One region of the Micromonospora jinlongensis genome, then DNA from elsewhere that is predicted to be linked to it. Evidence: riboswitches for the same ligand, from Rfam matches in the RefSeq annotation. Region 1 holds a riboswitch; each other region holds the start of a gene.

The links. Region 1 has a riboswitch for cyclic di-AMP ahead of HNR22_RS21835 (VldE C-terminal domain-containing protein). Riboswitches for the same ligand answer to the same signal wherever they lie in the genome.
Region 2: linked by a shared signal. The riboswitch ahead of HNR22_RS31890 (NlpC/P60 family protein) and the one ahead of HNR22_RS21835 (VldE C-terminal domain-containing protein) in region 1 are both predicted to bind cyclic di-AMP.
Region 3: linked by a shared signal. The riboswitch ahead of HNR22_RS29050 (C39 family peptidase) and the one ahead of HNR22_RS21835 (VldE C-terminal domain-containing protein) in region 1 are both predicted to bind cyclic di-AMP.
Region 4: linked by a shared signal. The riboswitch ahead of HNR22_RS02025 (LysM peptidoglycan-binding domain-containing protein) and the one ahead of HNR22_RS21835 (VldE C-terminal domain-containing protein) in region 1 are both predicted to bind cyclic di-AMP.

What each region holds. Positions count from the first base shown of each region.
Region 1 is NZ_JACCHK010000001.1:4,883,200-4,887,895, reverse strand. It holds gene HNR22_RS21855 (hypothetical protein) at 1-567, opposite strand, end outside; gene HNR22_RS21850 (heavy-metal-associated domain-containing protein) at 581-790, opposite strand; gene HNR22_RS21845 (metal-sensitive transcriptional regulator) at 889-1,185, shown strand; gene HNR22_RS21840 (YibE/F family protein) at 1,489-2,859, shown strand; cyclic di-AMP (ydaO/yuaA leader) riboswitch at 3,026-3,156, shown strand; gene HNR22_RS21835 (VldE C-terminal domain-containing protein) at 3,161-4,180, shown strand; gene HNR22_RS21830 (carbonic anhydrase) at 4,237-4,696, opposite strand, start outside.
Region 2 is NZ_JACCHK010000001.1:4,424,769-4,429,464, forward strand. It holds gene HNR22_RS19670 (N-acetylmuramoyl-L-alanine amidase) at 1-1,238, opposite strand, end outside; cyclic di-AMP (ydaO/yuaA leader) riboswitch at 1,475-1,610, shown strand; gene HNR22_RS31890 (NlpC/P60 family protein) at 1,624-2,664, shown strand; gene dcd (dCTP deaminase) at 2,740-3,318, opposite strand; gene HNR22_RS19685 (pyridoxamine 5'-phosphate oxidase family protein) at 3,416-3,955, shown strand; gene HNR22_RS19690 (zinc metalloprotease) at 4,030-4,696, opposite strand, start outside.
Region 3 is NZ_JACCHK010000001.1:6,444,237-6,448,932, forward strand. It holds gene HNR22_RS29035 (acyltransferase family protein) at 1-191, shown strand, start outside; gene HNR22_RS29040 (hypothetical protein) at 285-671, shown strand; gene HNR22_RS29045 (hypothetical protein) at 802-1,572, shown strand; cyclic di-AMP (ydaO/yuaA leader) riboswitch at 1,857-1,998, shown strand; gene HNR22_RS29050 (C39 family peptidase) at 2,232-3,080, shown strand; gene HNR22_RS29055 (hypothetical protein) at 3,155-4,198, opposite strand; gene HNR22_RS29060 (alpha/beta fold hydrolase) at 4,293-4,696, shown strand, end outside.
Region 4 is NZ_JACCHK010000001.1:584,180-588,875, forward strand. It holds gene HNR22_RS02015 (SDR family oxidoreductase) at 1-420, opposite strand, end outside; gene htpG (molecular chaperone HtpG) at 570-2,498, shown strand; cyclic di-AMP (ydaO/yuaA leader) riboswitch at 2,728-2,899, shown strand; gene HNR22_RS02025 (LysM peptidoglycan-binding domain-containing protein) at 2,900-3,559, shown strand; gene HNR22_RS02030 (hypothetical protein) at 3,686-4,054, opposite strand; gene dinB (DNA polymerase IV) at 4,178-4,696, opposite strand, start outside.

The DNA.
Region 1 (4,696 bases):
CGAGCCGGTCAGGGTGACCGTGTAGCCGTCGACAGTGGTGCTGGTCGAGGGGGCGGGCAGCGGCCGTTCGGTCAGCTCACCGGGGACGGTCACGTCCACCCCGAGGGTCAGCGGCTCGCCCCCGGTCGGGGTGAAGTCGGCGAACGCCCGCCACTGCCCGGCGCCGGCCAGCGGGGTGTCGACCCGCCAGGTGCCGTCCGGTGCCAGCTCGGGGTGCACGTGGCGGAAGCCGGAGAGGTCCCGCCGGGCGACGATCAGGTGCATCTGCTTGTCGTGCGCCACGTCGTACCGGGTCACCGGTTGACCGTCCGGCCCGGCGATCCGGAAGGCGAACTCGTCGGCCGGGGCGTCGACCGGTTCGAGGGTGTAGCCCCGGTCGGAGACGAGCAGGCCGCCGGGGAGCCGGTCGGTCGTCTCGTCGTGCTCGTCCGTCGCATGGGTGGCGTCGCCGTCGTGCCGGCCCTCGACCACCGGGGCGCGGTCGACGACCCGGCCGATCCCGTACGTCGTGCCGAAGACCGCCGCGAGGCCCACGGCGAACCCGGCCAGTCTCGTCACGGTGCGCATGCCCGCCCTCCCATCACGCGTCGACGAGGTCGTAGCCGGCCTCGTCGACGGCAGCCCGGACAGCTGCCGGGTCCAGTGGCTGGTCGCTGCTGACGGTGACGCGGCCGGCCGCGAGATCGACCTGGACGTCCTGCACGCCCGGGATCGCGCCGACCTCGGCGCTCACCGCGCTGACGCAGTGCCCACAGGTCATGCCCTGCACCTGGTACGTCGTGTTGACCATTGGAACGCCTCCCTGAACGAATTACCCGTACCCGGTGGGGGTATCCCACCTGAAGGCGACCGTACCATACCCCCCAGGGGTACGCTATTCTGGATCGCATGACCGCACCCACCCCGATCCGCGGGTACACCGCCAGCAAGGATCAGCTGCTCATGCGGCTCCGCCGCGTCGAGGGGCAGGTCCGCGGCATCGAGAAGATGGTCGACGACGACCGCTACTGCATCGACGTGCTCACCCAGATCTCCGCCATCCAGGCCGCACTCGACAAGGTGGCGCTGGGGCTGCTCGACGGGCATGCCCGGCACTGCATGCACGAGGGTGCGGCCGAGGGCCGGGCCGACGAGATGGCCACCGAGATGATGGCGGCGGTCGGCCGGCTGATGAAGCGCGGCTGACGCCCCTCAGTCCGGCGCCGGCACGCGGGCGGTTCGACCGACGACACTCCGTCACGACCTGCGCCCCCGGGCCGGGCTGGTTAGCATTCCCCACGATGACCCCCCGCATGCCGCTGCACGAACGGGCACCGGCGTCGCCACCTGGTGGCGTCGCTCCTGGCCGCCCGGGCCGGGCACTGACCATCCGTGATCGGGTGGTCGCCGGTCAGCGACCCGCCGCGTCTCCCGCCGCGATTCCGCAGTGCGGATGAACCGACCGGCCCACTGACACGTACCCCGCACCGGATCGTTGGGAGTCTCGCCTTGGGTTCCGACCACACCCGCCCCGCTCCGTCCGCCCCGCCCCGGGTCCGGCGGATCCTCATCATGACGGTGGTGCCCCTCTTCGTGGCCACCGTGCTCGCGGCACTGCTGCTCTGGCCGCGCGGTGGGTCACCGGAGACCGACGGCGGGGCCGGCGTGCCGCGCTTCCCCGGCACGGTGACCCGGGTGGTGACCGAACCATGCCCGCCGACGCCGTCGAGCCCGGAGGGCACACCACGCGTCGGCGGCGGGCCGTGCGGCACTGTCGACGTCCGGGTGGACGACGGGCCGTCCGCCGGCCAGCAGGTGCAGACACCCGTGCCCGACGGGCCAGGCGCACCCCGGGTCGCGGTCGGCGACGAGGTCATCCTGGTCGAGCTGACCGATCCCACCGATCCCACCACCAGCAACTGGAACATCGCCGAGCACCAGCGCGGCACCCCGATGCTGTGGTTGGCGGTGGTCTTCGCCGCGGCGATCGTCGCGTTCGGTCGGTGGCGGGGTCTGGCCGCACTCGCCGGGTTGGCGGCCAGCTTCGCCATCCTGCTCACCTTCGTGCTGCCGGGCATCGGCGCCGGCAAGTCGCCCCTGCTGGTGGCGGTGGTCGGCGCCGCCCTGATCATGTTCGTGGTGCTCTACCTGACGCACGGGGTCACCGCACAGACCTCGGTCGCGGTGCTCGGCACCCTGGGCAGCCTGGTGCTGACCGGCGTGCTCGCCACCATCGCCACGGCGGCAACCCACCTCACCGGCTTCGGCAGTGAGGATGCCACCACGCTGTCGATGTTTCAGGGCGACGTGGACCTGCACGGTCTGCTGCTCGCCGGGATCATCATCGGCTCGCTCGGGGTGCTCGACGACGTGACGGTCACCCAGGCGGCCACCGTCACCGAGCTGGCACACGCCAACCCTGGCCTGACCCGGTTGCAGCTCTACCGCGCCGCGACCCGGGTCGGCCGCGCGCACATCGCCTCCACTGTCAACACCATCGTGCTGGCGTACGCGGGCGCGTCGCTGCCCCTGCTGCTCCTGCTCACCGCCGACGCGCGGCCGATCGGGCAGATCCTCACCAGCGAGTTCCTCGCGCAGGAGATCGTCCGCAGCGCGGTCGCCACCCTCGGCCTGATCGCCGCCGTGCCTCTGACCACCGGGCTGGCCGCAGTGGTGACCGCGGCCGGGCGCGCGGACGCCACACCGTCCGCCGACGCTTCCGCCCCGCGACCTCAGCCGGACCGGGCGGAGGCACTGGCCGCACTCATCTCTCCGCGAGCGGGTCGCCCCGACGAGCCGGAACCGACGCGGATCCCACCCCCATCCACCGCCACCGACGGGTGGCCAAAGTCGAACAGGAGCACGGATACGGCATGGTGACACTCCTCAGCGTGACCAGATCGGACCTCCACCCTGAGAACCACGTCACTGGTCACTCAACGCTATGGCGAAATGACGCTTTTGGTCGGCATCCAGGCGTAGCTCACCCGGCCGACTCTCGGGTAACCTCGCTGCCGGTTACCGATGAAGGCGCGAAGCGGCGCCTGCGGTGCCACCGCCCAATCGCCAACCGGCGAATCGGGGACCCAGGTACGTGGGGTGAATCCGCGTCAGCGGTAGGGGCCACTTCCGCCCCGAACCCGTCAGCTAACCCGGTCGGCGGTCGACGGAAGGGAACATTGTGACGGCACCCCTACGCCGCTGGTTGACACCCGTGGTGGCCGTGATCGCCGCATTGACCGTGCTCGCCGGGCCCCTCCCGGCCCACGCCGCCCCGACGACACCCACACCGTCCGGGCACGAGGAGGACGGCGAGCCGCAGCTGCTCACCGACGTCATCGAGCAGGCCAACCGCGACTACTCCGCCGCCAAGTCCCAACTGGACAAATCCAAGAAGCGGCAACTGGAGTTGGCGCTGGAGGTCGACCGGGCCAAGGCCGACCTGGACGCGCTGACCCCACAGGTCGGGCTGATCGCCGCCCAGTCGTACCGGACCGGCCGGATCGGCGCGCTCGCAATGCTGCTGGAGAGCAAGGCTCCCGACGCCTTCGTCCAGCGCGCCGCGGTGCTCGACGAGATGAACATGGTCAACGAGAAGAAGCTCGCCGAGGTCAACGCGGCTAAGGCCCGCGCCGAGCAGGCCAAGCTGCTCCTCGACGCGGAGGTCCGCGAGCAGCAGAAGCAGGCCGCCCTGATGGCGAAGCGGAAGAGCGAGGCGGACAAGGCGCTCTCCCTCGTCGGCGGCAAGGGCTTCACCGGCGGTCTGGTGGACGCCACCTCGAAAGTCGCCAAGATCGGCCCGGGTCGCACCGCCGACGGCGACTGGAAGCCGCAGTCGTGCAGCGAGAATGACCCGACCACGTCCGGTTGCGTCACGCCCCGCACCCTGCACGCGTACAAGGAGGTCAAGGCCGCTGGCTACAACCGGTTCGTCGGCTGCTACCGCTCCGGTGGGCCGTGGGAGCACCCGAAGGGCCGTGCCTGCGACTGGTCGCTGCAGAAGAGCGGCTTCGCCCCGTGGCACAACGATGACACCCGGAGGTACGGCAACAACGTCGCCGCCTTCCTCATCCGTAACGCCGACCGGCTGGGCATCTACTACGTGATCTGGAACCGGCAGATCTGGTTCCCGGCGACCGGCTGGAGTTCGTACAGCGGACCGTCGAACCACACCGACCACGTCCACATGTCGCTGCTCTGACCCGCAGGACCCTCGCCGAGGGCCGTTCCGCGTCGCGCGGAGCGGCCCTCGTCGCGTCAGGCGGCGGCGGGCGCGGCCGGGTCGAGGGGCCCGGCCTCCCCGTCGAGCGTCGCGAAGCCGGCCGGCACGGCGGCCACCGGGCGGACCGCTCCGGCGGCGAGCCGGTACGACACACCCACCACCGCGCACCGCCCCTGCGCCACCTCGTCGGCCAGAACCGGCGACTGCCCGAGCAGCGTCTCGACGGTCTGTGCGATGTGGATGTCGACGATGCCGTCGATGTCCTGCACACCCTCGGCCTCGGCACGGCGCAGGCTGGGCAGCACCGCGTCGACCACCGCCCGCAGGTGCCCCTGAGGTTGGGTGCCGGTCGTGGCGACCTCCCGGGCCGCCTGCACCGCACCGCACGAGTCGTGCCCGAGCACCACCACCAGCGGGGTGCCGAGCACGGTCACCGCGTACTCCACGCTGCCGAGCACCTCGGGGCCGGCGGTGTGGCCGGCGGTGCGGACCACG
Region 2 (4,696 bases), 460 kb from region 1:
CAGTGCATTCCCCGCACGGTCGAGGCGACGGTGCCGGGCACGTTGTCGTGGCCGATGATGTGCTGGCGGTCCAGCGGGATGCCCAGCCGCAGCGCCAGGTGCCGCACCAGTTTCGCCGAGGTCCGGTACATCGCCTCCGTGTACCAGGTGCCCTGCGCGGCGAAGCCCTCGTGTTCGAGACCGATCGACTTGGCGTTGACGTACCAGTTGCCCGCGTGCCAGCCGACGTCCTTGGTCTTCACGTGCTGGGCGATGTGCCCGTCGACGGAGCGCAGCGAGTAGTGCCAGCTCACGTAGGTCGGGTCCTGGACGAGTTGCAGGGTCGTCGCCCAGCTCGCCTCGGTGTCGTGGATGACGATGTACTCGATTTTCTGCCGGGCGGGCCGGTCGGAGAGGTCGTGGTTGCCGTAGTCCCCGTCGCCGAACGCCTCGTAGGGCGCCGGGATCCACTCGCAGGAGACGGTGCGCGGGCACTCCAGCCCGTCCGGGCGGGCCAACCGGCGCAGGCCCAGCCGGTCCAACCAGGAGCGCTCGGGCTGTACCGCGCGTGCCGGCAGGGTGATCCGCTGGCCGTCGTCGGTCACCCGGGACTCGCCCGCGGCGATGGTCGTGAAGACCTCGTCGGCGAAGGCCGCGGCGGCGTCGGCGCTGTCCGCACCGGCGTAGCGGGCCACCGCGCCGTACCAGGCCGCCGGGTCGGTGTCCGCGCCGACCGGCGCACCCAACTCCCGCTGGTACGCGCTGAGCAACGCGGCCCCACCCCGGATGTTGACCGCCGCATCGGTGCGCAGCGCCTCGGGGGTGGCACCCGTCAGTGCGGCCGCCGCGTCCACGGTCTGCAACGCGGCGGCGGTCGGTGCGGGGGCCTCGACGGGTCGGGGTGCGGGCACGCGGGAGGGCCGGGAGTCGTCACCGCGTGGGTCCTCGGCGCCGGCGTCGTGGTGGCCGCGCCCGGGTAGAGCGGTCACGTGGCGGGCGTCGGTCAGGTGCATCGGGCCGTAGCCGCCACTCGTGCTCGGTGTGCCGGCGTTGCTGTCCCAGCGGGACTCCAGATAGGAGACGCCGAGCAGCACGCCCGTCGGCACGCCGTACTCGGTCGCCGCGGTCGCGTACTGCTGCTGGCGATCGGCGGTGGGTGCGGCGGTGGCGGCCGTGGAGAGTGGCACCGCGCTCGCGGCGGCGACGACGGTCGTGGCGAGCAGTGCGCGCCAGCCGGCCGACACTGTTGGATGGTGCATCGAACCCCCTAGATTCTCGCGGGTAGAGGTCAGGTCACCATCGCGCCGCTGGAGAGTCCGCGTCAATACCTTTCCATCTATCGACTTGTTCAGAAAGAAATCTTCATACACGGTCGGTGACCCCCATCCGATCGGTACGGAGTGTCACGGCCGTACGGGTTGCGGATCGGTAACGGGCGTCTCTACTCTGGTCATTTGTCGGCCCGACAGCAGCTCTGCCCATCCCGGGCGGTAACGGACCGACACCGCCGAGTCGTTTCCGAGCGAACCGGGGACCCACGTCCCTCGGGGTGAATCCGCAGCCACTGCGGTAGGGCGCCGACTTCCCGCCCGAACCCGTCAGCTAACCCGGTAGGCGGTCAGGAAGAAGGAGTACGGAACCCCGGTGGCACTCCATGCCCCGCGGCCGTCGTCCGAGCGGTCGGCATTCGCCGTCCCGACGTCGATCGTGCCGCGCCCACGCTGGTCCCGCTTCACCACCGCTCTCGCCGCACTGGTCGGCGTCGCCGTCGTCCTGACGGGCAGCGCCACGGCCGCCCACGCCGACCCGTCCGTCGCCGAGATCGAGCGCCAGATCGACGCCGACTGGAACACACTCGAACCCATCATCGAACGGCACAACGCCACCCGGGCCGACCTCGCCGCCAAGCGCAAGCAGGCGGACGCGCTGGCCGCCCGGATCGCCCCGCTGGAGCGGCAGGTCGACGCCGCGATGGACAAGGTCAGCGCGCTGGCCGTGCGCGCGTACAAGGGCGAGACCGTCTCGACCGTCAACGCGATGCTCGGCAGCCGGTCGCCCAGCGAGGTGGTCAGCCAGCTCGAAATGCTCGACCGGTTCGCGCACAACCAGCAGCAGGACGTACGCGAGGTCGCCGACCTGCGCGACGAGCTGGCCGCGCAGAAGGCGCCGCTGGACGAGATGGTCGCCCAGCTGGCCCGCACCGAGGCCCAGTTGGCGGCCAAGAAGAAGCAGATCAACGAAGAGATCGACCGGCTGCAGAAGCTGCGCCTCAAGGTGTACGGCAACGGGGGCGGCGGTCCGCTGCGTCCCGCGCCCTGTCCGGCGAGCTACCCCGGCGGCGCCGCCGGCACGGCGGTCAAGTTCGCCTGCGCGCAGATCGGAAAGCCCTACGTGTGGGGTGCCGAGGGCCCGAACTCGTACGACTGCTCGGGTCTGATGTTGGCCGCATGGGCGAAGGCCGGGGTGTCGTTGCCGCACAACGCCGCCCAGCAGAGCCGCGTCACCAAGGATGTCAGCAAGGCTGACCTGCGCCCCGGCGACCTGGTCTTCTACTACAGCGACATCCACCACGTCGGCATGTACGTCGGCAACGGCTGGGTGGTGCACGCCTCGCAGGCCGGCCAGCCGGTCAAGATGAAGAAGGTCGACGACGGCCCGATCCACAGCTACGGCCGCCCAGGCTGACCCCGGGTGACCAGGAGGGCCCGTCGCGATCCGTCGCGGCGGGCCCTCGTCGTCTGACCGTCGTGCCTCAGCCCGTCAGCGGGTGGGCCAGGTGCGCCAGTGCTGCCAGGCGCGGCTGGGCGTCGGCCCCCGCTGGCCCTGGTAGCGCGAGCCGTAGACCGCTGAACCGTACGGGTGCTCGGCCGGCGAGGAGAGCCGGAAGATGCAGAGCTGCCCGATCTTCATGCCCGGCCAGAGGGTGATCGGCAGGTTCGCCACGTTGGAGAGCTCCAGCGTCACGTGACCGGAGAACCCCGGGTCGATGAAGCCGGCGGTGGAGTGTGTGAGCAGCCCGAGCCGGCCCAGGGAGCTCTTGCCTTCCAGTCGGCCGGCGAGCTGGTCGCCCAGCGAGATGACCTCCAGCGTCGAGGCCAGCACGAACTCGCCCGGGTGCAGCACGAACGGCTCGCCGTCTGGCACCTCGACCGCCGACGTCAGGTCGTCCTGCTGCATCGCCGGATCGATGTGCGTGTAGAGGTGGTTGTTGAAGACCCGGAACAGCCGGTCGAGTCGGACGTCGATGCTGGAGGGTTGGACCAGGGTGGGCTCGAACGGCTCCAGGCCCAGCGTGCCGGCCTTGAGCTCGGAGACCAGGTCGCGGTCGGAGAGCAGCATCGGACCACCATAGCTGTTGTCGAAAGTGCCAGGATTCGGTGCCGATGACCAGCGCGTCGAGGTCGCTGCTCGTACATTTGTTCGATAGAATGCCCACATGGCTTCCTGGTCCGAATTCGCCGCCGACGAGCCCCGACTCGCCGACGGGATCCGCGTTCTCCTCCAGCAGTACGGGCCAGGCTTCGGCTACCTGGCCACGGTCCGCGCCGACGGCGGGCCCCGGGTCCATCCGGTCTCCCCGGTCATCACCGACGAGGGCTTGTTCTGCTTCATCGTCGACTCTCCGAAGCGCCGCGATCTCGAACGCGACGGCCGTTACGCGCTGCACTCGTTCCCTCCGGAGGAGAGCGACGACGAGGCGTACGTGGCGGGTCGCGCCCGTCCGGTGACCGATCCGCTCCAGCTCGCACGGTTGGCGCAGGGTGCCCGGGCGGAGCCGCAGGTCGACTGGCGGTTGTTCGAGTTCACCGTCGACGTGGCGATGTTGGCCCGCCGGGAGCAGCACGGCCTCGGCGTCGCCGTCGGTGGGCCGGAGGTGCAGGTGTGGCTCGACCCGCTGGCCCCGGCCGCACCTTCAGCCGTACCGCAGGCTCGCCCGGCCCGCCGCAGCCGCAACGTCCAGTGTTCGGCCGCCTGAGTCTGGTCCTGGGGAGAAAGACACCGGTGCCGGCCCCGTCGTGACGGGGCCGGCACCGGTCGTACGCGGGGAAGTTACGCCGCGCGGTACGCGTTCCACGCGGTCAGCATCCGGCTGGCCTGCCCGGGGGTGAACTGGTACATGCACGAGTCGTAGGTGTAGTCCATGAAGTTGGTGATCGGGTCCAGCCCGGTCGCCGAGCAGGTGTTGCGCCCGGTCGGGCACTGGTAGGCCGGCGACGCCTCGGCCGGGGTGTCGCTGACGCTGTCACCCGAGCCGCCGCACCCGCCCTGGAAGGTGTGGTAGAGGTTCAGCCAGTGGCCCACCTCGTGGGTGCCGGTGTCGCCCTGGTTGTAGTTGGTGGCGGTGCCGCCCGGCAGTGACTCGTTCAGCGCGACCACGCCGTCCATGCTGCTCAGGTTGCGCTGCGGGAAGGTCGCCCAGCCCAGCAGGTCGTTGCTCAGCTCGCCGAGGTAGATGTTGAGGGTGTTCTTGCCGCCCACCCGCAACGAGGACTTCATCGAGCGCTCCGCCGACGAGCCCTGCACGATCGGGTACCACGACGGGTTCGTCACCCGGTTGATCTTGTCGAGTCGGAAGGCGAACGCGGTGACCGCTCCGCCGGTCGCACCGGCGTAGGCCTGGTTGAGCACGGTGATCTGCGAGGTGATCATCGAGTCGGGGATGTTGCCGCCGGCCCGGGTGCTGTTCTCCTGGATCACGTGCACCACCACGGGGATG
Region 3 (4,696 bases), 1.6 Mb from region 1:
GCTACGTCGAGACTCCGATGATGCGCCGGCTCGCGCCCCGCCGTCCGGCCCGACCGGCGCCCGTCCCCCGACAACGCACGGCCGAATCCGACGCCACCCGGCCGCAGACTGACGCCGCCCGGCCGCAGACCGACGCCGCCGGCGAGGGTGACCAGAGCGGCGGTCGATCGCCGTACGTCGACTCGCGCTGACACTGTCCACCCTGCTCAGCGGGGTTCGGCGCGGCGTGAGCCGACACGCCCGTGGTCGGTGCGCAGGGGTCGGCACGGCGGTAGCGTGGGGACGTGCTTCCGGTCGCGATCACCTGTCCGCTGTGGTGGGTGGCGCGCTGGGCGACACGGGTGCTGACCAGCCTCGCCGTCGTCGCGGCCCTGGCGCTTGGCGCGGGCCCGACCGCGGCCGCTGTGCCACCTCCGTTCGCCCTCGGTGCACTTCCGGCGTCCTGCCCGTTCAGCTCCTCGGCGGGCTCCGCCCACGCGACTCAGGCGGTCCCCGAGGGGGTCGTCGAGGAGTCCTCCGCTACCTGGTCCGACAACGCTCAGCCAGCGCCGCCCGACGGCCAGGGCGTCATCCCGGCCGGCGTGCTGCCGGTGCGCGCCGCCGGGTCTGACCGGCTGCCCCTCGCCGACGGCCCGAGCAGCCGGGCACCCCGGGCCCCACCCGGGCGCTGAGCCACCGGGACGAGCGTCCCGACGCTGCGCCTGTCGACCCACCAGCACCGCTCCGCCGACCCGTGCTCCGCCGTGGCCAGGTGGCCGGTGCCGATCCCCATCGCACTGCTCTCTCCCCGAGGTGCCGACCATGAAGACCGCTGTCTTCTACCAGTTCGTGACCGAGGTGCCGCAGGCCGCCGCCATCTGGTCGACCCTGTTCCTGCTGACCCTGGGTCTGCTCGCCCTGCTGGTTGCCCGCCCGGAGCGGGACCGGCCCACTGGTGATCCGCTCCCAGCCGTGCCCACCGCTCGGGAGGTGGCCGCCGCAGAAGCCGTCGACCTGCACCGGTACGCCGAGGAGGTGGCCGTCGCCGCGGCCGGCGCGGCCAGGACCGCACAGCGGCGACGTGTTGCCTGGCTGACCGCTCAGGAGGAGATGGAGCGGGCCTGGGCCAAGTACGACGAGGCGGACACCGCCGCCCGTCGCTTCGCGGGTGCCGGGGCGCTACCCACCCCCTGCACCCCCCACACCCCCGCCGAGTACGCCGCCCGGGAGCGCTATCTGCACCGGGCGGCGATGGCGGCGTACTGGCGGGGCGACCTGACCATGGCGCAGCTCGGCGACGTGTTCGCCCACCGGCGCGGCTGGGATCCCCGGCGGCATCCGGTCGAGCAGGAGGTGCTGCTCAGCCGGGCGATCCGGGACGCGCGACTGGCCGACTACGACGCTGCCGCCACCCGGGAGCGGGCCGCGTGGCGCGACGCGGAGCTGGCCGCCGAGTCGGCGCGCGTCCTCACCGCTGAGGCGTACGCGGCGGCGGCCCGGCTGCGACCGGCCCCGCTGCCCGCTCGCCGGGCGGCGACCGGGGTGTTCCGACCCGCCGTCGTGGCACGGTGGCGCCCGGCCCGGGCGAGTTGAGCCCGATCCGTGACGTGAGCCGGGTCACGCCGATGCCGAATCGGTCGTCCGGCGCGATCGGCCCGATTGTTCCCGTGATTGTGGCCGCATTCTCGACGACCTGTCCGGTTGTCGCCCGTTGGCGTCGCCGTAACCGCTTGTCCCATCGAGTCACGTCATCGGCAATACGCGCAGAAATTGCCGCGTGAATTCGGGTTTACGCAGGTGAACCTGGCTTGGCAGGGTGTGGACGGCCCAGTAGTGTCGTCCCGTCCGGTGCGGTAACCGATCGCAAGAGGCGACGCCGCGCCGACCCGCTCAATCGTGCTTAACGAACCGGGGACCCATCAGTAAGTCCGGGGTGAATCCGCGAGCCACGGCCCGCGGTAGGGCGATCTTCCCGCCCGAATCCGTCAGCTAACCCGGTAGGCGGTGTCGGAAGGAGTTCCATCCTCGTGCAGCACCTTTCCACCCCTCGGTTGTTCCTTCGCCTCCACGGCGTAGCGGTGCCCCCGCTCATTCGTCCAGTGACGGTGAGCTGACCCCCCCGGGTCATCGCCTAACCGCCCGGCCGCGCCGGGCGTTCCCCTGAGCGGTTCACCATCCGCGGACCATCGTCCGCGCGCTGGCGCCTGCCCGGATGCCGGTCCGGCCCCGGTGTGCCGCTCTCCCCCCGATCCGTGGAGGACCCCGTGAAGCACACCCTGAAGCGTCAGCTCCGCCGCCTCACCACCGAGCGTCCGTACCAGATCGTTGCCGCCTCCGCCGCGGCCCTCGCCATCGCCACCACCACCGGCGCCCTGCTCACCACCGCCGACGACGCGCCGGCCGGCCAGCGCACCGCGACCACGGTCGCCGAGATGCGCAGCGACGTCGCCGCCTCCCGCGGCGAGGTGCGCGAGGCGTCCCCGTCGGCCAGCGCCGCGCCGACCACCGCAGCCCCGGCCACCACCGCCGCGTCACCCGCCGCCAAGGCCAGCAGCAACCCCGACCTGACCCGTAAGCCGGAGCGGCCGAAGCCGCCGGCGACCAAGGTGCTCGACTACGACTACGAGGCGCAGAACACGTACTACAACTGCGGCCCCGCAGCCACCCGTAACGCGCTCAGCGCCGCCGGAATCGACCGCACCCAGGGTGAGCTCGGCGCCGAGCTGGGCACCACCGAGATGGGCACCAACTCGGCCCTGGACACCACCCGGGTGCTCAACGCCGAGGTGAAGGGCTCCCCGTACCGGACCCGGATGTTCGCCGGCGCGCCCAGCCCGGCCCAGATGGACCAGCTGCAGGCCGACGTGGTCAAGGCCATCACCGATGGCCGTGGCGTGGTCGCCAACGTCGTCGGCGACGCCACCGACACCGCTGGCGGCTGGCACTCCTACGGTGGCGGTCACTACATCGCCGTCGTGGGTTACAAGGACAACGGCCGCACCGTACGGATCGCCGACTCGGCGAACCCGGCCGACGCGTCGTACTGGATCACCACGATCAACCTGGCCAACTGGATCGCGAGCCGGGGCTACTCCGCCTGACCCAGGCACGCTGGACCGCCGCGGGCGCCGTCCCCCACAAGGGGCCGGCGCCCGCGGCGTCTTCGTCCGTGCCGTCAGTACGCGATGAAGCCGTACAGCGCGAGGTGGTTCGACTTCGTCCCGCCGACGGTGTGGTCGATCGTGGACGGTTGAACACCGCCGTTCAGGAAGAGATAGTCGATCTTGCTGGAGCCGCTGGTGGCCTTCGAGCCGTAACCGGTCATGCCGTAGCCGCTCAACGTGCCGGCCCCGATGCCCGTACGGTTCGCGTCGATGCCCACGACGCGGATCGTGGACGCGTTCAGCAGGCTGGTCGCGTCCGCGCCGAGGTGGATGCCGGTGTTGGCGATGCCCCGGTCCCCGTCACCGGCGCAGGCGTTCTGCCGGTTCTCCTGGGGCAGGTGCATGGTCGCGGCGAACACACTCGTGCCGGTCGCCTTGATGGTGAACCGGGCCGCGATGGCGCTGGTCCGCTTCCACTTGTAGAAGTCGGTGCTGTCCGGGTCGCTGTTCGGCGGCTTGTACAGCGTGCATCCGGCGCCGTTGGCGTACGCCGTGCCCGGCCTGAGCCAGCCCGCGCTCCAGTATTTCGAGACGTCGCCGCTGGCCAGGCTCAGCGTCCGCTTGTTCCAGATGATGCCGTTGGTCTGCTTCTTCTTGAGGTCCCCGAGCAACTGGGAACTGCACTTGTGCGTGCTGCCCCACGGCTCCGGGTCGCTCCACGCCACGATCGCCCCGTAGCTGCCCGCCGGGTAGCCGAACTTCGCCGACAGTTGGTCGGCGTACGCCTCGGCCTGGCCGGTCCCGCGTACCTGTTGCACGATCAGGATGTCGGGCGCGACCACGCCGCTGGTGCCGGTACGACCGGCGTCGTCGACCAGGATCGAGGTCAGGTGGTCCGGTCCGGAGATGCGGGTGCAGCTCCCGTCGGAGTTGTTCACCACCAGGTTCTCGATGTTGTTGTTGTAGACACGCAGGACCCGGTCGGCCGCCGCGACCGCCTCGGTGCCCCGCGCGGGGCCGCTCGGGGGCGTGCCGAGCGCGGGGGCGCTCAGGGCCGTGCCGAGCGCGACGACCGCCAGGGCCGCGACAAGTGCGGACCGATGCCTCGTGAGCACGGTGGACTCCTCTCCGCGACGGGATCGACAGATGACGCTCCCCGTCCAGGCGCCGAACTCTACAGTGGATCTTCACGTCGCGGGGGTGGCGCGGATGACGACTCTCGTACCAGGCCGTGAACCGTGGGAGACTGCCGCCGTGGTGGATGAATCGGGTGGTCACGCCGGCCGGGGGCCGGTCCTGCTGCTGCTGCACGGCATGGGTGCGACCGGCGACGTGTGGCTGCCCTGGGCGCCGTACCTCGAGCAGCACTGGCCCGGGCGGTGGCTGGCACCGGACCTGGCCGGCCACGGCTGGGCGCCGCCGCTGGCGTCGTACTCCTTCGCCGGTTTCGCCCAGCGGATCGCGCAGGCCCTCGCTCCCGACGACCGGCTCGTCGTGCTCGGGCACTCGCTGGGCGGGGTGGTCGGCCTGGCGTTGGCCGCTCGCGCCGCCGGAAAGCCGGTGGACGCGGTGGTCGGGCTGGGCATCAAGGCGGTCTGGTCGCCCGTGGAGCT
Region 4 (4,696 bases), 4.3 Mb from region 1:
GGCCCCGTGGATCGGCGAGCCGAACCAGGACAGCACGGAGAGCACGTTGAGGATCGTTCCGCCGCCGTTGCCGGCGATGACCGGCGCGAACGCCCGGACCGTCGAGAGGGTGCCGATGTAGTGGGTCTCCAGCTCCAGCCGGACGAGGTCCAGGTCGCCGTCGAGCAGGTCGGTGCGGGTGTCGATGCCGGCGTTGTTGATCAGCAGGTTCACGTTCTTGGCCAGCTCGGCGGCGGCGGCCACCGAGGTGGGGTCGGTGATGTCGAGGCGGACCGGCGTCACGCCGGGCAGGTCGACGCTGTCGGGGTTGCGGGCGCCGGCGTAGACGGTGGCGCCCCGGGCGAGGAGTTCGGCGGCCAGGTGTCGGCCGAGGCCACGGTTGGCGCCGGTGACGAGGGCGGTGCTTCCAGCGATCTTCATGGCCGTCACGCTATCCGACCTGGCTTGTGTTAACCAAAGTCAGCTACGTCACGACGGTGACCCCCTGAATCGGGAATGCGACCCCGATGCGGCCACAACCCTGCCGGTGACGGCTCGTATCCTTTCGGCGAACCTCCGCACGAGCCGAGATGGGAGACGGTGTGAGCAACCAGGCCGAAACGTTGGAATTCCAGGCCGAGGCGCGTCAGCTCCTCCAGCTGGTGGTCCACTCGATCTATTCGAACAAGGACGTCTTCCTGCGGGAACTCATCTCGAACGCGTCCGACGCCCTGGACAAGCTGCGACTGGCCACGCTTGTCGACAAGGACCTCGTGGCCGACACCGACGACCTGCACGTCGCCCTCGAGGTCGACCGGGACGCCCGCACCCTCGCCGTACGGGACAACGGCATCGGGATGACCCGCGACGAGGTCGTCCAGCTGATCGGCACCATCGCCAAGTCGGGCACCGCCGAGCTGCTGCGCAAGCTGCGCGAATCCGCCGACGCCCACGCCTCGCAGGACCTGATCGGCCAGTTCGGCGTCGGCTTCTACGCCGCGTTCATGGTCGCCGACCGGGTCACCCTGCTGACCCGCAAGGCCGGCGAGACCGGCGGCACCCGCTGGGAGTCCACCGGCGAGGGCACCTACTCGATCGAGTCGGTCGACGAGGCGCCGCAGGGCACCACGGTGACCCTGCACCTCAAGCCGGTCGACACCGAGGACAACCTGCACGACTACACCGCCGAGTGGACCGTCCGGGAGATCGTCAAGCGATACTCCGACTTCATCGCCTGGCCGATCCGGATGAGCGTCGAGCGGCCCGGCGCAGACGGCGAAGCCGCAACCAGCGAGGTGCAGACCCTCAACTCGATGAAGGCGCTCTGGGCGCGACCCCGCGACGAGGTCGACGCCGCCGAGTACAACGAGTTCTACAAGCACGTCAGCCACGACTGGGCCGACCCGCTCGAGGTCGTGCACATGAAGGGCGAGGGCACCTTCGAGTACGAGGCGCTGCTGTTCCTGCCCAGCCACGCCCCGCTCGACCTGTTCTCCCCGCAGGGCCGCCGCGGTGTCCAGCTCTACGTCAAGCGTGTCTTCATCATGGACGACTGCGAGGCGCTGGTCCCGACCTACCTGCGCTTCGTCAAGGGCGTGGTCGACGCGCACGACCTGTCGCTGAACATCTCCCGCGAGATCCTCCAGCAGGACCGGCAGATCCAGACCGTCCGCCGTCGCCTGGTGAAGAAGATCCTCGCCACGGTCAAGGACCTCAAGGCCAACCACGCCGAGCGGTACCGCACCTTCTGGACCGAGTTCGGCGCGGTGGTCAAGGAAGGGCTGATCGACGACACGGACAACCGCGACACCCTGCTGGACCTCCTGTCGGTCGCCTCCACCCACGACCCCGCCGAGCCCACCGACCTGGCTGGCTACGTCTCACGGATGAAGGACGGCCAGAGCGACATCTGGTACGCCACCGGCGAGTCCCGGGCCGCCATCGAGAACTCGCCGCACCTGGAGGCGTTCCGGGCCAAGGGCCACGAGGTGCTGCTGCTCACCGACCAGGTCGACGAGGTGTGGGTCGAGCGGGTCGGCGCGTACGACGGTCGGCCGCTGCGGTCCATCGCCAAGGGCGAGATCGACCTGGACACCGACGAGGAGAAGCAGCAGGCCGAGGCCGAGCGCGAGCAGCAGCGTCAGGAGTTCGCCGCCCTGCTCGACTGGCTGGGCACCACCCTGACCGACAGTGTCCGGGAGGTGCGTCTGTCGTCGCGACTGACCACCTCGCCCGCCTGCGTCGTCGGCGATGCCCACGACCTCACCCCAACTCTGGAGAAGATGTACCGGGCGATGGGGCACGAGGTTCCCCCGACCAAGCGGATCCTGGAGATCAACCCCGGTCACCCGCTGGTGTCCGGGCTCCGCAAGGCCCACGAGCAGGGCAGCGACCAGATGGCCCTGACCGAGACCGCCGAGCTGCTCTACGGCCTGGCGGTGCTCGCCGAGGGCGGTGAGCTGACCGACCCGGCCCGCTTCACCCGGACGCTCGCCGACCGGCTGGCGCGCACCCTGTAGCTGGCGTACCCCTCCGGCCGGCGGGCCTCCCGCGCAGCGGACCCCGCCGGCCGGCCACCTCTGCGGGCACCTGATCGCAAACGGTCCATCGTGGTCACTGCACAGAGACGGCAGGCCCGCAACCGCTGAGCGAACCGTCCAGCGCGCCCCGGTGAAGAACTTCACAGGGGTTGGGCGATCGTCACCGACCGTGCCTAACGTCGGTCGGGTTCGCCACTGCGGACACCACGGCCGGCAACGCCAAATCCTGCCCCCGGTCGGCGGAACCCAGTCACCAGGGCAGGAGCGGGGGACCCAAACGTTCCTCGGTGCACGTCACCTCGGGGTGAAGCCGCCATCGTGCGGCCGGGCTCCTCGGCCCGAACCCGACAGCTCACCTCGCCGGCGTGGAGGAAGTTCACATGACGTCTGTCTACACGCCCCGTCACCGACGGGTCACCGCCCGCCGCCTCGCCGTCGGCACCCTGGCCGTCGGTGCGGTCACCGGTGCTGTCGCCCTCTTCGGCCCGGCCGCCCCCGCGCAGGCCGCGGTCAACTGGGACGCGATCGCCCAGTGCGAGTCCGGCGGCAACTGGAAGATCAACACCGGCAACGGTTACTACGGCGGCCTGCAGTTCTCCCAGGGCACCTGGGCCGGCTACGGCGGCAAGAAGTACGCCGCCCGCGCCGACCTGGCCAGCCGCGGCGAGCAGATCGCCATCGCCGAGAAGGTGCTCGACGGGCAGGGCATCGGCGCATGGCCGACCTGCGGCAAGAAGGGCGGCTCCGCCGCGAAGCCGTCGACGAAGTCCACGCAGAAGTCCACCGCCAAGTCCACGGCGAAGCCCACCGAGCAGCAGGAGCGGCCCTCGCGGCGGGAGCAGCCGGCGACCCGCAACCACGAGCGCACCGCGCCGACCTCGAGCGGCCAGACCTACCTGGTCAAGCCGGGCGACACCCTGTCGGAGATCGCTGACAGCCACCGGGTGACCGGCGGTTGGCAGGCGCTCTACGAGCACAACCGGCAGCTGATCGGGGCCGACCCGGGTCTGATCTTCCCGGGGCAGCGGCTCAGCCTCTGACGGTCTTCCCGCGTCAGCGGCTCAGCCTCTGACGGATCACGTACGAACGCTCGGCCGGGTCACCGGCCGAGCGTTCGTACGTGTGATGCCCATCAGCCCGAGCGCTCGTACCCCGGGGGGAAGCCGTCACGCCGCGGAGGCGGATGTCTTCGGCCCTCGCTGCGAGGTGACCGGACCGGCGTTCCAGCCCCAGCGGGGAGCCGGCGCGCTGCTCTCCCCGGACCAGCCCGTGCCGCGCTGCTCGCTGTCGTCGTCGATGGTCTCGTCGGCGGGGGCCGGTGTGCTGCGGGCCAGTCGTATCGACTGCTCCGCGCCGGCGCGGGCCGCGCACGGCCAGGACTGCCCGGCGCACTGAAGGTTGCGGCACTGACCCTCGTCGTCCGGCTCGTGGGCGCTCAGCACGTCGATCGCCAGTTGCCAGAGCAGCGGGTCGGTCACGTCGTGCGGCCGCTCGGCAGTGCGACTCGGCCGGTTGCTGGTGTCGTCGTCGGACATTGTGGGTCCCCCCTTGTCAGGCTGTACCCCACAAGGGTCACCCGCCAGCCGCCGGCTAAACCGCCGACCTGCTGTGATGTGTCTCCGGTCGCAGCGGTCGCCGGGACGCCGCACGCAGATCGGTCAATCCGGCAGCAGCGGCATCTCGACGCCCGGCTCCCGGCCGAGCAGGACCGCTCGGGTCAGCGCCGTTGAGCCGAACCGGTCGCGGACCGCGTCCACCGCAGCGTCCAACTCCGCGCCCGGATCGCGGTGAAACGGCAGCTCCGGTTGCACGGGGTTGTCGTCCAGGTTGCCCACCGAGACACCGATCAGGGTGACACCCCGACGATCGATCTCGGTCAACGCGGCTCGCAGCAACGTGCGCGCGGCGGCGAGCAGCGGCGTCGTGTCGGCGGTCGCCTTGCCGATGGTGTGCGAGCGGGTCGCCCGGGTGTAGTCGCCGAACCGCAGCCGCAACACCACAGTGCGACCGGACCGTCCCGCTGCCCGCATGCGGCGGCTGACCCGGTCGACCAGGCCGGCGAGGATGGCATCCAGCTCCGCCGGGGCGTGCGGGGTACGACTCAGCGCATGCTGCGCGCCCATCGAGCCGCGTCGGCGGCCGACCTGCACCGAGCGAGGATCGCGGTTGTGCGCCAG